DNA from 3 places in the Micromonospora sp. NPDC005203 genome. Region 1 is predicted to be linked to each of the others. Evidence: riboswitches for the same ligand, from Rfam matches in the RefSeq annotation. Region 1 holds a riboswitch; each other region holds the start of a gene.
What was found. Region 1 has a riboswitch for cyclic di-AMP ahead of ACFYPM_RS01930 (coiled-coil domain-containing protein). Riboswitches for the same ligand answer to the same signal wherever they lie in the genome.

Region 1 (3,248 bases):
GGGCTGGGTGACCTGTTCGTGGTCCGCACGGCCGGGCACACGGCCGGTCCGGAGGTGCTCGGCAGCGTGGAGTACGCGGTGACCGTCCTCGGCACCCCGCTGGTGGTGGTGCTCGGCCACGACTCGTGCGGGGCGGTGCAGGCCGCGCGGGAGACCGTCGTGACCGGCAACCAGCCTCCCGGGCACCTGGGCGCGGTCGTCGATGCCGTGCTGCCCAGCCTGCGCCGGGCCGAGACCGAGGGCGTGGACGACATCGACGGTATCGTCGACATCCACATCGCGCAGACCGTCGAGACGCTGCTCGGCCAGTCGCCCGTGCTGGCGGCCGAGGTAACGCAGGGGCGGTGCGCGGTGGTGGGTTTGTCGTACCGGCTCGCCGCCGGGGTGGTGCGCCCGGTAGCCGCCGTGCCGGCCGGCTTCGCGACGCTCGGCGTGCCGACCGGGTCGGCCGACCGGTCGCTGCCGCCTGACACGTCGAGGGCCGCCCCGCTTCGTGCGGAGCGGCCCTCGACGGAGGATCCAGTGGGTCAGAGCAGCGACATGTGTACGTGGTCGGTGTGGTTCGACGGCCCGCTGTACGACTTCCAGCCGCTCGCCGGGAACCAGATCTGCCGGTTCCAGATCACGTAGTAGATGCCGAGCCGGTCCGCGTTGCGGATGAGGAACGCGGCGACGTTGTTGCCGTACGTCCGGGTGTCCTCGTTGTGCCAGGGTGCGAAGCCGCTCTTCTGTAGCGACCAGTCGCAGGCTTTGCCCTTGGGGTGCTCCCACGGCCCACCGGAGCGGTAGCAGCCGACGAACCGGTTGAAGCCGGCCGCCTTGACCTCCTTGTACGCGTGCAGGGTGCGGGGCGTGATGCAGCCGGACGTGGTCGGGTCGTTCTCACTGCACGACTGCGCCTTCCAGTCACCGTCGGCGGTGCGACCCGGGCCGATCTTGGCGACCTTCGAGGTGGCGTCCACCAGGCCACCGGTGAAGCCCTTGCCGCCGACCAGGGAGAGCGCCTTGTCGGCCTCGTTCTTCCGCTTGGCCATCACGGCGGTCTGCTTCTGCTGCTCGCGGACCTCGGTGTCGAGGAGCAGCTTGGCCTGCTCGGCACGGGCCTTCACCGCGTTGACCTCGGCGAGCTTGTTCTCGTTCACCATGTTGATCTCGTCGAGCATCGCGGCGCGCTGCACGAAGGTGTCCGGAGCGTTGCTTTCGAGCAGCATCGCGAGCGCGCCGATCCGACCGGTCCGATACGACTGGGCGGCGATCTGCCCGACCTGTGGCGCCAGCGCGTCCAGGTCGGCCTTGGCCCGGTCCACCTCCAGCGCCAACTCCAACTGCCGCTTCTTGGACTTGTCCAGTTTGGACTTGGCGGCGGAGTAGTCGCGGTTGGCCTGCTCGATGACGTCGTTGAGCAGCTTGGGCTCGCCGTCCTCCTCGTGCCCGGACGGCGTGGGGGTCGTCGGGGCGGCGTGGGCCGGGAGGGGGCCGGCGAGCACGGTCAGTGCGGCGATCACGGCCACCACGGGTGTCATCCAGCGGCGTAGGGGTGCCGTCACAATGTTCCCTTCCGTCGACCGCCGACCGGGTTAGCTGACGGGTTCGGGGCGGAAGTGGCCCCTACCGCTGACGCGGATTCACCCCACACACCTGGGTCCCCGGCTCGCCGGTTGGCGATTGGGCGGTGGCACCGCAGGCGCCGCTTCGCGCCTTCATCGGTAACCGGCAGCGAGGTTACCCGAGAGTCGACTGGCTGAGCTACGCCTGGATACTGACCAAAAGTGTCATATCGCCATAGCGTTGGGTAACCAGTGACGCGGTTCTCAGGGGGGAGGCCCGATCTGGTCACGCTGAGGAGTGTCACCATGCCGTATCCGTGCTCCTGTTCGACTCCGGCCACCCGTCGGTGGCGGTGGATGGGGGCCGGGTCCGCGTCTGGTCCGGCTCGTCGGGTCGCCGCGATCGCGGCGCGTTGAGGGCAGCCAGTGCCTCCGCCCGGCCGTCCGCCTGGGGGCGCGACCGGGTGGCATCGACGGACGGCGTGGTCTCGGCGCGCCCGGCGGCGGTCACGATCGCGGCCAGCCCGGTGGTCAGTGGCACGGCGGCGATCAGCCCGAGGGTGGCGACCGCGCTGCGAACGATCTCCTGCGCGAGGAACTCGCTGGTGAGCAGCTGCCCGATCGGCCGCGCGTCGGCGGTGAGCAGGAGCAGCAGGGGCAGCGACGCGCCCGCGTACGCCAGCACGATGGTGTTGACAGTGGAGGCGATGTGCGCCCGGCCGACGCGGGTCGCCGCACGGTAGAGCTGCAAGCGGGTCAGCCCGGGATTGGCGTTCGACAGCTCGGTGACGGTGGCCGCCTGGGTGACCGTCACGTCGTCGAGCACCCCGAGCGAACCGATGATGATCCCGGCGAGCAACAGGCCGTGCAGGTCCACGTCACCCTGGAACATCGACAGTGTCGTGGCGTCCTCACTGCCGAAGCCGGTGAGGTGGGTTGCCGCGGTGGCGACGGTGGCGAGCGCGCCGGTCAGCACCAGGCTGCCCAGGGTGCCGAGCACCGCGACCGAGGTCTGCGCGGTGACGCCGTGGGTCAGATAGAGCACCACGAACATGATCAGGGCGGCACCGACCACCGCCACCAGGAGCGGTGACCGGCCGGCGCCGATGCCCGGCAGCACGAAAGTGAGCAGGATGGCGAAGCTGGCCGCCAGTCCGGCGAGCGCGGCCAGCCCCCGCCACCGGCCGAAGGCGACGATCGCGGCGGCGAAGACCACCGCCAGCCACACCAGCGGGGTGCCGCGCTGATGCTCGGCGATGTTCCAGTTGCTGAGCGTGGGATCGGTCGGATCGGTCAACTCGACCAAGATGATCTCGTCGCCGACGTCGACACGTGGCGCGCCCGGGCCGTCGGGCACCGGTGTCCGTACCTGCTGGCCGGCGGCGGGTCCCTCGTCCACGCGGACGTCGACAGTGCCGCACGGCCCGGTGCCGACTCTGGGTGTGCCCTCGGGGCTCGACGGCAGCGGCGGGCACGGCTCGGTCACCACCCGGGTCACCGTGCCGGCGTAGCGCGGCACGTCCGCTCCGCCGTCGGTCTGCGGTGCTCCTCCGCGCGGCCAGAGCAGCGCCGCGGCGACAACGGTGGCGACGAAGAGCGGCACCACGGTCATGACGAGGATCCGTCGCACCCGGGGTGGGGCGGACGGAGTGGGACGGGCGTGGTCGGAACCCAAGTCGAGACTCCCAACGATCCGGTCCG
Region 2 (3,248 bases), on a different contig from region 1:
TGGTGAGATCGTCTGGTAGGGCACGCCGGCCGGGTAGGCCGCCTGTTCCGGGTAGGCCCGCCCGTACACCGGGATGGTGGTCCGGCCGGGCTTCGGAGTGGCCACCAGGCCGACCGTCCAGCTGGCGGTGGGCGCGGACGCCGGGTTGTGGAACCAGGCGCGTTGCCCGAGATACCAGATCGCCGTCCAGTCGCCCTGCCGGCCGGCCAGCGCGTACGTCTGGCCGGCGGAGGCGCGGGCGCCGTGATCCGACACCTCCATGGAGTTCGGGGTGCCGTCGGGGCGGAGCGCGATGTCGTTCACCAGTGGCGCCTCCGCGGCCGGCGCCGAGCGCAGCACCACCGCCGAGGAGCCGCGTGGCGCGCACGGCACGCTGGCGGTGACGCAGCCGACGAACGCCGGCTGGTTGGTGGCGAAGTCCGGGTCGATCCGGACCAGACCGGTGGCCGGGGTGCCGGTGTCCAACCGGGGCGCGTGTAGCAGCTCGAAGTAGTGGTTCCAGTCCCAGTACGGGCCGGTGTCCCAGTGCATTCCACGGACGTTCGCGGCGATGGTGCCGGGCACGTTGTCGTGGCCGATGATGTGCTGGCGGTCCAGCGGGACGCCGAGGCGCAGCGCGAGGTGTCGGACCAGCTTCGCCGAGGTCCGGTACATCGCCTCGGTGTACCAGGTGCCCTGCGCCGCGAAGCCCTCGTGCTCCAGCCCGACCGCCTTGGCGTTGACATACCAGTTGCCGGCGTGCCAGGCGACATCCTTGGTCTTGACGTGCTGGGCGATGTGCCCGTCCACCGAGCGCAGCGTGTAGTGCCAGCTCACGTACGTCGGGTCTTGGACGAGTCGCAGGGTGGTGGCCCAGCTTCCCTCGGTGTCGTGGATGACGATGTACTCGATCTTCTGCCGGGCGGGCCGGTCGGACAGGTCGTGGTTGCCGTAGTCCCCGTCGCCGAACGCCGCGTAGGGCGCCGGGATCCACTCGCAGGAGATGGTCCGGGGGCATTCCAGCCCGTCCGGGCGGGCGAGCCGACGCAGACCCAGCCGGTCCAGCCACGATCGCTGCGGCCGGATCGCCCGGGCCGGCAGCGTGATCCGCTGGCCGTCGTCGGTCACCCGCGACTCGCCGCTGCCGATGGTGGTGAAGACCTCGTCGGCGAAGGCCGCCGCGGCGTCGGCGCTGTCCGCGCCGGCGTAGCGGGCCACCGCGCCGTACCAGCTGGCCGGGTCGGTGCCGGCACCGACCGGCGCGCCCAACTCCCGCTGGTACGAGGCCAGCAGCGCGGCCCCGCCCCGGATGTTGACGTCGGCGTCGGTGCGTAGCGCGTCGGGGGTCGCGCCGGTCAGCCCGGCGGCGGCATCCACGGTCTGCAACGCGGCGGCGGGTGGCGCCGGGTCCTCGGCCGGCCGGGGCGCGGGTGCCAGCGCGGTACGGGAGTCGTCGCCACGCGGGTCCTCGGCGCCGGTGTCGTGGTGGCCGCCCACGGGCAGGGCGGCCACGTGTCGGGCGTCGGTCAGGTGCATGGGGCCGTAGCCGCCACTGGTGCTGGGTGTGCCGGCGTTGCTGTCCCAGCGGGACTCCAGGTAGGAGACGCCGAGCAGCACGTCGGTCGGTACGCCGTACTCGGCCGCCGCGGCGGCGTACCGCTGCTGCCGGTCGGTGGTGGGTGCGGCGACGGCGGTGGCGGGTGGTGGGACCGCGGTCGCGGCGGCGACCACGGCGGCGACCACGGCTGCGGCGAGCAGCGCGCGCCGGCCGAGGAACAGGGTTGGATGGTGCATCGAACCCCCTAGATTTCGCGGGTCAAGGTGAGGTCACCCTCGCTCCGCCCGGGAGTCCGCGTCAATACCTTTCCATGTGTCGACTCGTGGGGGAAAGAATTCTTCACCTCCGGCCGGTGATCCGCTCCGATCGGTACGGAGTGTCACGGCCGCACGGGTTGCGGAGTGGTAACAAGCGTCTCTACTCTGGTCATTCGTCGGCCCGATAGCAGCTCCGTCCAGCCCGGGCGGTAACGGTCCGACACCGCCGAGTCGTTTCCGAACGAACCGGGGACCCATGTCCCCCGGGGTGAATCCGCAGTCACTGCGGTAGGGCGCCCACTTCCCGCCCGAACCCGTCAGCTAACCCGGTAGGCGGTCAGGAAGAAGGAGTACGGAACCCCGGTGGCACTCCATGCCCCGCGGCCGTCGTCCGAGCGGTCGGCAGCAGCCGGCCCGCCGTCGATCGCGCCGCGCCCACGCTGGTCCCGCTTCACCACCGCGCTCGCCGCCCTGGCCGGCGTCGCCGTCGTCCTGACCGGCAGCGCCACGGCGGCCCACGCCGACCCGTCCGTCGCCGAGATCGAACGCCAGATCGACGCCGACTGGAACAAACTCGAACCGATCATCGAACAGCACAACGCCACCCGCATCGACCTGGCCAACAAGCGCAGGCAGGCCCAGGCGCTGGCCGCCCGGATCGCCCCGCTGGAGCGTCAGGTCGACGCCGCCATGGACAAGGTCAGTGCCCTGGCCGTACGCGCCTACAAGGGTGAGAACGTGCTGACCGTCAACGCGGTGCTGGGCAGTCAGTCACCCAGCGAGGTGGTCGGCCAGCTCGAAATGCTCGACCGCTTCGCGCACAACCAGCAGCAGGACGTCCGCGAGGTGGCCGACCTGCGCGACGAGCTGGCCAGGCAGAAGGCGCCACTCGACGAGATGGTGACCCAGCTGACCCGTACCGAGTCTCAGTTGGCCGCGAAGAAGAAGCAGATCAACGACGAGATCGACAAGCTGCAAAAACTGCGCCTCAAGGTGTACGGCAGCGGTGGCGGCGGTCCGTTGCGCCCAGCTCCCTGCCCCGGCAGCTATCCCGGCGGCGCCGCGGGGACGGCTGTCAAGTTCGCCTGCGCGCAGATCGGCAAGCCCTACGTCTGGGGTGCCGAGGGCCCGAACTCGTACGACTGCTCCGGGCTGATGCTGGCCGCCTGGGCGAAGGCCGGGGTGTCCCTGCCGCACAACGCCGCGGCGCAGAGCCGCGTCACCAAGAACGTCAGCAAGGCCGACCTGCGCCCCGGCGACCTGGTCTTCTACTACAGCGACATCCACCACGTCGGCATGTACGTCGGTGGCGGCTGGGTGGTGCACGCCTCGCAGGCCGGTCAACCGGTCAAGATGAAGAAGGTCGACGACGGCCCGATCCACAGCTACGGCCGTCCAGGCTGATCATGGGTACTGACCGAGGGGCCCGTCGCGATTCGTCGCGGCGGGCCCTC
Region 3 (3,248 bases), on a different contig from region 1:
TGGGCCGCCGAGGTGGCGCACGACGGCGACGAGGTCACCCGCGATGTCGGTGCGGCTGTAGCCGTCCCAGCCCAGGCTGGAGTCGCCGCAGCCGCGGATGTCGACGTTGGCGACCCGGTACCCGGCGTCGGCCAGGGCCGGAGCGAGGAAACGGTAGGAGTGCCGACTGTCGCCGATACCGTGCGCCAGGACGACGAGGGGGCCTCGCCCGGACACCTCATAGCCGAGGGTGTTGCCGGCGATGCTCAAGTACTCGGTCATGACGACCTCCACAGGGCTGGTTAACGGCGCTTCCTGGAGGTTAATGACGTTAACTTAATGCGTCAAGCGATCTTCCCCGACGGTTCCTCCCCCGGCCGACCGGCACGGCACTCGCGAACGTGCCCCTCGACCGGATCGACGTGCCGAACCACATCCCGATCCGGAAGCACGAGATGTGTAGCACCTGCAACATCGACCAGCCGAGGGGCCGCGACGACACCCTTCATCAAGAGAGCGATGCATTCCTCTGATCGGGGCATACTGAGTGGAGACTCAGGTGAGCCACCGACCAGGACCGTCCCGGTGGGGTCAGTAGACCGACAGGTGTACGTGGTTGGTGTGGTCGGTGGACGGGGTCCCGCTCGCGCCGCTGTACGACTTCCACCCGCTGCTGGGCAGCCAGATCTGCCGATACCAGATCACGTACAGCACGGCGAGCCGGTCGGCGTTGCGGATGAAGTACGCGGCCAGGTTGTTGCCGTACGTCTTGTCGCCGCCGGTGGCGTTGCCGCCGAAGCCGCTCGCCTGGGCGGCGAAGTCGCAGGCCCGGCCCTTCGGGTGTTCACCGGAGCCGCTGGGGCGGTGACAGGAGACGTACCGGGTGAAGCCGGCGGCCTTGGCCTGGTTGAGCGCGTGCAGGGTGCGCGGGGTGATGCAGCCGGTGGCGGGGGTGGGGTCGTTGACGCTGCACGACTCGGACGGCCAGGAGCCGTCGGAGTTGCGGGGTGCCGCCTTCGCGTTGGCGGTGGAGGTGCCCCGGTTGGAGCCGCTGTCGGCGGTGGGCTGCGGCTTGGGGGTGTTGGCCACGGTCAGGGCCCGTTCGGCCTGGTCCTTGCGCTTGGCCATCACCGCGACCTGCTTGCGCTGTTCGGTGATCTCGCCGTTCAGGGCGGCCCGGGTGCGGTTGGCCTGGTCCTTGGTGGCGAGCAGATCGCGCAGCACCCGGTCCTCGTTGGCAGCCACCGCCTCCAGGGCGGCGGCCCGGTCCATGAAGCCCTCCGGGCTGCTGCTGTCGAGCAGCGCCGACACCGCGCCGAGCCGGCCGGTGCGGTACGCCACGCCGACGATCTGACCGACCTTGCCGTCGCGCTGGGCCAGCTCGACCTCAATGGTCTTCAGTTGGGTGGCGAGTTGCTGTTGCCGCTGCACGGAGGTGTCCAGAGCGCGCTTCGCGTCCAGGTAGCCCTTGCTGGCGGCCTCGAGTTGGGCGCGCAGCGTTGGGGTGCCGCCCTCCTCGTCGGAGTCGGGTGCGGCGGCGGCCCGCTGGCTTGTCGGGGGAGCGGCCGAGGCGGTGCCGGCCGGGATCGCGACGCCGAGGGCGAACATCGCGACGATCAGGGCCGCCAGTCGGGCGGCGGGTGGTCGTGCTGGTGCCACTGCGCATGTCCTTCCGTCAGCCGCCGACCGGGTTAGCTGACGGGTTCGGGACGGAAGATCCCTACCGCTGACGCGGATACACCCCAGGAACATGGTTCCCCGGTTCGCCCGGATGGGCGATTAGGCGGCGACCGCCACCGGCGCCTGGAGGGCGCCGCCTGGTGGAGGCCGGGACCGAGCCTACCGGTGCGGGTGGGGCCGCTGCAGCTGATGTGACGGACGGTGCGCACGCCGTCACGAGAAAAGTGTCACCACTCGATCGAGCCGCAGGCTCCGGAGGTGGCGCCGGGCTCGATCTGCAACGTCGCGTGTTCGATCCGGAAGTCGTCGTGCAGGGCGGTACGCGCTGCGGTGAGCACCGCGCCGACCTCCGCGCCGGGTGCCATGGTCAGGTGCGCGGAGGCCACGTCCATGCCGGAGGTGAGCGTCCAGACGTGCAGGTCGTGCACCTCGACCACCCCGGGGACCGCAGCCAGCCGGTCGTGCACGGCGGTCACCTGGAGGTGTTCCGGGGCGGCCTGCACGAGGATGCGGACGGCCGCCCGTGCCAGCCGCCAGGTGCGCGGCAGGATGAACACGCCGATGGCGACGGCGACCAGTGGGTCGGCCCACCACCAGTCGGTGACGGAGATGAGGAGCGCCGCGCCGATCACGCCGAGTGAGCCCAGCAGGTCGCCGAGCACCTCCAGGTAGGCGCCCTGGATGTTGATGCTCTCCCGGGCTCCGGCGCGGAGCAGGGCGAAGGCGGCGATGTTGGCAAGCAGGCCGAGCACGGCCACCACGAGCATCGGGCCGGCGACGACCTCGTGCGGGTCGCCGAAGCGGCGGATCGCGGTGATCACCACGTAGATCGCGACGCCGGAGAGCAGAACGGCGTTGGCCAGTGCGGCGAGGACCTCGAGTCGGTAGAGGCCGAAGGTGCGCTGCGGGTCGGCGGTGGCCCGCCGGGTCGCGGTGATCGCGGCGAGCGCCATCCCGATGCCGAGCACGTCGGTGAACATGTGCCCGGCGTCGGAGAGCAGGGCGAGTGAGCCGGTGTGCAGGGCGGCCACCGCCTCGACCACCATCAGGGTGGCGAGCAGCCCGAACGCCGCCCAGAGTCGGCCCCTGTGCTGGTGTGCGGCATTGGCGACCGACCCATGGTGGTGGTCATGACCTGCGCCCACGAGATCCACCTTCCGCCGCCGGTTGGGGCCCGGTCAAATGTATGCTCACATCGCTATGTATGCAAGTGTGACGCGGACCGCTGGTCCGCCCCGCGAGGCGCGCCGAATCAGCCGGTTGGATCGATCGTGGTGAGCCGTTGCGTGGCCCGGGAAAGGGCCACGTACAGGGTGCGTACCCCCGCACCCGGATCCGCCCGGATCTCGCTCGGAGCGACGAGCACGACCCCGTCGTACTCCATGCCCTTGGCCTCCAGGCTCGTCACCACCTGTAGGCGCGGCGCGTCGAGCGCGGCGAGCCAACCGGCGACCTCGTCGCGGCGGGGGACCGGCGTGATCACCCCGACCGTGCCCTCCACCTCGGCCAGCAGCCCGGCGGCCGCCTTCACGACGGCGGTCTCCAACCCGCTTGCGGGCACCACCAACTCGACCGGATCGACCCCGGTG

Region 2: linked by a shared signal. The riboswitch ahead of ACFYPM_RS13915 (NlpC/P60 family protein) and the one ahead of ACFYPM_RS01930 (coiled-coil domain-containing protein) in region 1 are both predicted to bind cyclic di-AMP.
Region 3: linked by a shared signal. The riboswitch ahead of ACFYPM_RS24225 (coiled-coil domain-containing protein) and the one ahead of ACFYPM_RS01930 (coiled-coil domain-containing protein) in region 1 are both predicted to bind cyclic di-AMP.

What each region holds. Positions count from the first base shown of each region.
Region 1 is NZ_JBIAKV010000001.1:391,215-394,462, forward strand. It holds partial or broken gene ACFYPM_RS01925 (carbonic anhydrase) at 1-462, shown strand, start outside; gene ACFYPM_RS01930 (coiled-coil domain-containing protein) at 528-1,547, opposite strand; cyclic di-AMP (ydaO/yuaA leader) riboswitch at 1,552-1,682, opposite strand; gene ACFYPM_RS01935 (YibE/F family protein) at 1,849-3,222, opposite strand.
Region 2 is NZ_JBIAKV010000005.1:47,982-51,229, reverse strand. It holds gene ACFYPM_RS13920 (N-acetylmuramoyl-L-alanine amidase) at 1-1,773, opposite strand, end outside; cyclic di-AMP (ydaO/yuaA leader) riboswitch at 2,009-2,144, shown strand; gene ACFYPM_RS13915 (NlpC/P60 family protein) at 2,158-3,198, shown strand.
Region 3 is NZ_JBIAKV010000012.1:85,042-88,289, reverse strand. It holds gene ACFYPM_RS24230 (alpha/beta fold hydrolase) at 1-261, opposite strand, end outside; gene ACFYPM_RS24225 (coiled-coil domain-containing protein) at 571-1,638, opposite strand; cyclic di-AMP (ydaO/yuaA leader) riboswitch at 1,644-1,775, opposite strand; gene ACFYPM_RS24220 (cation diffusion facilitator family transporter) at 1,887-2,804, opposite strand; gene ACFYPM_RS24215 (HelD family protein) at 2,912-3,248, opposite strand, start outside.